DNA from 2 places in the Kosakonia sp. SMBL-WEM22 genome. Region 2 is predicted to be linked to the other one. Evidence: predicted binding sites of a transcription regulator. Region 2 holds the regulator's gene; the other holds the start of a gene.
What was found. The regulator LexA, encoded in region 2, represses DNA repair genes until DNA is damaged. The targets are predictions, from matches to a motif close to TNCTGTATGTACATACAGNA.
Positions count from the first base shown of each region.

Region 1: the regulator LexA is predicted to act here: its motif matches at 1,449-1,468, upstream of mutH (DNA mismatch repair endonuclease MutH).

Region 1 covers NZ_CP051488.1:4,043,386-4,046,521, reverse strand. The annotation lists gene HF650_RS19475 (YgdI/YgdR family lipoprotein) at 112-330, opposite strand; gene mutH (DNA mismatch repair endonuclease MutH) at 528-1,220, opposite strand; gene rppH (RNA pyrophosphohydrolase) at 1,901-2,431, shown strand; gene ptsP (phosphoenolpyruvate--protein phosphotransferase) at 2,444-3,136, shown strand, end outside.
Region 2 covers NZ_CP051488.1:4,696,228-4,699,363, forward strand. The annotation lists gene dinF (MATE family efflux transporter DinF) at 1-1,098, opposite strand, end outside; gene lexA (transcriptional repressor LexA) at 1,179-1,793, opposite strand; gene HF650_RS22700 (diacylglycerol kinase) at 1,902-2,270, opposite strand; gene plsB (glycerol-3-phosphate 1-O-acyltransferase PlsB) at 2,403-3,136, shown strand, end outside.

The DNA.
Region 1 (3,136 bases), 650 kb from region 2:
TGCCACGTCAGCTGAGCTGACAAAGGAATATAACCATGGCAGAGGGGAAGCAAAAGGGAAAGGAAAAAATGGATTAAAGGCCAGCAGGTTACTGACCTTTATAGGGAATTTTTAGCGCTCAATAATCTGGGATACGTCATCGCGGTTAATCTGCATTTTGTTACCCTGCTGGTCGTGATAGCTCACCAGCCCGGTGTCATCATCAATCTGCGGCTTACCGTCCGTCAGAATCATTCTGCCATCTTTGGTCGACATCACGTAGTCACTGCTGCAACCGCTGACCGCGCATGCCAGCCCGACCGCAGAAATTATTACTGCCCACTTCTTCATTGTTCGTATCCTCTCGGCTTTTCCTCACAGAAGTGTAGTAATAACGCGCCCTTATGCGATGAAAAAGCGGGATTATCTGAAAATTATTGCTAAGAGGGCGCAAACTTCAATTGCCACATTATAAAACGGTGCGTTTCGTTGAGCGTAGCCGCGCTTTGTTGCGCAGCGAAACGTATGGCTTAACCGCTCAAAACTGGCTAAGTCGATAATGCGAAATGGCGCGCAAGCAGCGCGCGGGTAAAGTTCTTTTTCAGATAAAAACCGCGCGGCAGCGTCAGAATCGGCTCACCGTGCTCGCCAATGGCTTCGGTTAAGGCTTTGCTGTTTGCCGCTTTTGGGCGCAGCTGTAGCACTTCGCCATGACGGGCGGTGATGCGCGTCACCTGGCCGAGCACGATCAGATCCATTAACTCCTCCCAGTCCTGGCGCAACTGCAGCTCCTCATCGGCGTCCGGGCTCCAGAGCAGCGGCGATCCTACCCGACGCTCAGCAAGGGGAATGGTGCGCGATCCCTCGACAGGTACCCACAAAACGCGCTTGAGCTTATGGCGGACATGACTGGTCTCCCACACCACTCCTGTGTTGCCGGTCAGCGGTGCCACGCAGACAAAGGTGGTTTCCAGCGGACCGCCCTGCGGATCTATCGGGATGGTTTTCAACTCTACGCCCAGCGCCGCAAAATCCTGCTCAGGCTTACTGCCTGCGCTCGCGCCCAGCCAGCGCTCCAGCAGCACACCGATCCACCCTTTGTCGCGTTTCAGATCGCGCGGCGTCGGCATGCGGGCAAGTTCAGCCAGTTCGCCTAACGTATAGCCTGCCAGCCGCTGCGCCTGCGCCAGCAGCTGCGCTTCGGTTTCCGGCGGAGCGGTGAGAGGAGTGATTACACACATGCTAAAACCTTTTGGTTAAAAAATAGACATCAGTTTTCCACCGCACGCAGGAAGTTTATCGTGTTCCGGGAAAAAAGAGCAATGCAATGATTTATAAGCTAATTTACAAGTGCTTTTCCTGTGTTGCGCAACAGGCCGCGAGGTTTTCCAAATCTGGTCACTGACAATGAACAGGATCTTACACCCTGTTATCCACAGAAAAGTGGGATAAGTGGGAATAACCACGACTACTGTTTCCATTTACAGCCTTGACGCGGGCGTAAAATCGAATTTTTGCACAAAATGTGCCTAACTTAGTGGCATAATCTGTGGATAAATTCGGCTCTGTTCGATCTTTCATCAACGCCAGGATCTTAAATGTGATGAGTATCACAAAAGAACAGTGTGGCGGTCTGTTTTATGCAATAAACCAATGAAATTAAGAGAGTAATTTTTTACGCATTTTAAGTCACTATTCAGACTACTCCGGGTTTTCCCTGGGTAATTCCACACTTCTTCACAACTCTATCCACAGAAAAGGTGAATAAAACCCCTCGGGGTTCGCTACGGCTGTTTATAAGTGTGATGATAACTGTGAGTTATTCAATTGTTATTCGTTTATCTGCCTGTCATAGAGTGGTTTACCGTTTTCCGGGAGTGTGAAACAATCGCTTTATTCAGGTTTATTTTGAGGTAGTCCGGTGATTGATGACGATGGCTACCGCCCAAATGTGGGAATCGTAATCTGTAATCGACAGGGTCAGGTCATGTGGGCCAAACGCTTCGGACAGCACTCATGGCAGTTTCCCCAGGGGGGAATCAATCCTGGAGAATCTCCGGAGCAGGCCATGTACCGGGAGCTGTTCGAGGAAGTGGGCTTAAGTCGTAAAGATGTTCGTATCCTTGCTTCTACCCGTAACTGGTTGCGTTACAAGTTACCGAAACGTTTGGTGCGTTGGGACACAAAGCCGGTTTGCATCGGCCAGAAACAGAAATGGTTTCTTTTGCAGTTGATGAGCAACGACAGCGATATCAATATGCAAACCAGCAGTACACCCGAGTTTGATGGCTGGCGTTGGGTGAGCTACTGGTATCCTGTTCGCCAGGTTGTGTCGTTTAAACGCGACGTCTACCGGCGGGTGATGAAAGAGTTTGCAGCCGCTGTGCTGGCGCTTCAGGAGACTCCTGTGAAGCCGCAAAGCGCGCCTGCCTGGCGACGGAAACGAGGTTAAGCCACCCACATTATGCTCACCCGACTGCGAGAGATTGTTGAGAAAGTTGCCAGCGCGCCACGTCTTAACGAAGCGCTGGAGATACTGGTTACCGACGTTTGTCTGGCGATGGAAACCGAAGTGTGTTCGGTCTATCTCGCAGATCACGACAGGCGCTGTTTCTATCTTATGGCGACGCGCGGTTTGAAAAAGCCGCGCGGCCGCACTGTTACGCTCGCATTCGATCAAGGTATCGTCGGCCTGGTAGGCAGGCTGGCGGAGCCTATCAACCTTGCTGACGCGCAAAAGCACCCCAGCTTTAAATTTATCCCCTCGGTGAAAGAGGAGCGGTTTCGCGCTTTCCTCGGCGTGCCGATTATTCAGCGCCGTCAGCTGCTTGGCGTGCTGGTGGTGCAGCAGCGAGAAATTCGCCAGTACGACGAGAGCGAAGAGTCCTTCCTTGTCACTCTCGCCACCCAGATGGCGGGCATTCTCTCCCAGTCGCAGCTAAACGCCCTGTTTGGTCAGTATCGCCAGACCCGCATTCGCGCGCTACCTGCGTCGTCCGGCGTGGCGATTGCCGAAGGGTGGATGGATCAAACGCTGCCATTGATGGAGCAGGTTTACCCAGCCTCAACGCTGGATACTTCCCTTGAGCGCGAAAGGTTAACCACCGCGCTGGAAGAGGCGGCAAATGAGTTTCGTCGCTACAGCAAACGTTTCTCC
Region 2 (3,136 bases):
CCACACTCCCACCAGTGGCAGTACCACCTGCCAGATAAGATAGTGTCCGGCCACCGCCTGCAGTTCAGGAATGGAGGTCAACAGCGCAATAATCATGCTGCCCGCCAGCGCGTAGACAAGAGCAAACGCGAGCGCCACAAACCCTGCCTGACGACAGGCCGCACGCCAGACATGCAGCAGTTGGCTGCCATCGCGCGCGCCGTAAGCCTGCCCGGAGTGGGCCTCAACGGCATAGGCAAAGCCATCCAGCGCATAGGCGGTAAAGGTGAGAAACATCATCAGCACCGCGTTGGCAGCGACCGTTTCGCTGCCAACGCGCGCGCCCAACACGGTGATGGAGCCGAAACAGAGTTGCAGCAGCAGCGAGCGCAGCATGATATCGCGGTTGAGAGCCAACAAACGGCGAACGCCGCCGCGCCATGCGGATGTTAGCATTGAGAGCGAGATAGCCTGCCGGCGTAAGACCTGCCACACCATCAGCAAGCCGATAAAGAAGGTGACGTACTCCGCGATAACCGTGGCGAGTGCGGCGCCCTGCACATTCATATGCAGCCCCATCACCAGCCAGAGGTCGAGGAGGATGTTGAAGAGGTTACCCACCACCAATAATATCACCGGGGCGCGGGCATACTGGACGCCGAGCAGCCAGCCAAGCAGCACCATATTACCCAGCGAGGCTGGTGCACTAAGCCAGCGGATCTCAAGAAAGCGGCGCGCCTGCGCCAGCACCGCCTCGCTGCCGCCGGTAATGTGCAGCGCCAGGTCGATTAGCGGCGAGCGTAACAACGCGATGGCAGCACCCGCGCCGAGCGCCAGCAGCAGAGGCTGCACAAGCGCACGCGTCAGCGCTGAGGGATTTTTCGCACCGAATGCCTGGGCGGTCAGCCCGGTGGTGCTCATACGCAGAAACAGCAGCAGCATAAAGAGGAAGCTGGTTGCCGTTGCACCAATCGCCACGCCGCCGAGGTAGACGGGGCTATCCAGATGACCGATTACTGCCGTATCGACTAAGCCCAGCAGTGGAACGGTAATATTGGATAAAATCATCGGCAGCGCAAGCCGCCACAGAGCTTTGTCGGATGCGGTTAACAGCGCCATAGCGTGAACATCATTACATTAAAGAGGAGAAGCGTGGCGCTGCGGCGCGCAACGTGGCGCCACAGCAAAGAAAAGAGGCTTTACAGCCATTCACCGTTACGGATCACGCCGACCGCCAGCCCTTCAATGGTGAAGTTCTGTTTGCGCAAATCGACCACGATCGGCGAGAAGTCGCTGTTTTCTGCCAGCAGTTCAACGGTGTTGCCATGTTTTTTCAGGCGTTTCACCGTCACTTCATCTTCGATACGGGCAACGATAACCTGACCGTTACGCGCATCCTGCGTTTTATGTACCGCCAGCAGGTCGCCATCCATGATACCGATATCTTTCATCGACATCCCGCTAACGCGCAGCAGGAAGTCAGCATGGGGTTTAAAGAGATTTGGATCGACCTGATAGTGGCTTTCGATATGCTGCTGCGCCAGCAGCGGCTCACCCGCAGCGACGCGACCAATCAGCGGTAGACCGGCATCGTTTTCCTCTTCCAGCAGCAGGCGAAGACCGCGCGATGCGCCAGATACGATTTCGATCACCCCTTTGCGCGCCAGCGCTTTAAGGTGTTCTTCGGCTGCATTTGGGGAACGGAACCCCAATTGCTGTGCGATTTCCGCACGCGTCGGTGGCATACCGGTTTGGGTGATGCGATCGCGAATCAGATCGAACACCTCTTGCTGCCTGGCCGTTAATGCTTTCATCCCGCCCCCTGGGTGTATATACAGTTATGCTGTGAGTATATACAGTCAACGGCGATTTTGAAACCACATTTAAGCAAAAAACCAGAGCGTTATCGAATTATGGAAACGCTATCGAAAATGTGACCAAAGAAGCGAGATCCAGGTAAAGAGCGCCAGTAAAATTGTCATCAGCACCGCTGCCGAGCCCATATCCTTTGCCCGGCCGGAAAGCTCATGGAATTCAGGGCCGATACGGTCCACAACCGCTTCGATAGCGCTATTGAGGATTTCGACAATCATCACCAGCGTGACCGAGCCAATAAGCAGGACGCGAGTAATGACATCTATATCCAAAAATGCAGCAATAATAATAGCCACAACAACAGCTACGCCCTCCTGGCGAAAAGCAGCTTCATTGATCCAGGCTGCGCGTACACCTTTCCACGAATATCCTGCGGCTTTAATGATCCGGATAAAACCGGTGGTATTATTGGCCATGAAAAGAACCTTTTTAACTATTAAGCGTCAATGAGTAGTGGTACACGCAGCGGTACCACAGAAATTATGCGTGCTTTCTGATATTCTTGCGGCGCAATGGCACTATTAATAACCAGAGGCTTTACACCCTTTATGTCCGGCTGGCCACGAATTTACTACAAATTACTGAACTTACCATTAAGCGTGCTGGTAAAAAGTAAATCGATCCCCGCAGAACCTGCACAGGAACTGGGGCTCGACACATCACGACCTATTATGTATGTGCTGCCTTATAACTCAAAGGCAGACTTAATGACCTTGCGCGAGCAGTGCCTGGCGCATGAATTACCCGATCCCCTCGAACCACTGGAGATCGATGGCGCGCTGCTGCCACGCTATGTGTTCATTCACGGCGGCCCGCGCGTATTTACCTATTACACGCCGAAAGAAGAGTCGATAAAACTGTTCCATGACTACCTGGATTTACACCGTAGCCATCCCGATCTGGATGTGCAGATGGTGCCGGTATCAGTGATGTTCGGTCGCTCGCCAGGGCGTGAAAAGGGTGAAATCAATCCGCCGTTGCGCATGCTCAACGGTATTCAGAAATTCTTCGCTGTTTCGTGGCTTGGTCGCGACAGCTTTGTGCGCTTCTCCCCGCCCGTTTCGCTGCGCCGCATGGCGACCGAACACGGTACGGATAAGATCATCGCGCAAAAACTGGCTCGCGTGGCACGTATGCACTTCGCACGCCAGCGTCTGGCCGCTGTTGGCCCACGTCTGCCCGCGCGTCAGGATCTCTTCAATAAGCTCCTGTCGTCGAAAGCGATTGCCCGTGCGGTGGAAGATGAAGCACGCAGCAAAAAGATCTCCCATGATAAGGCGCA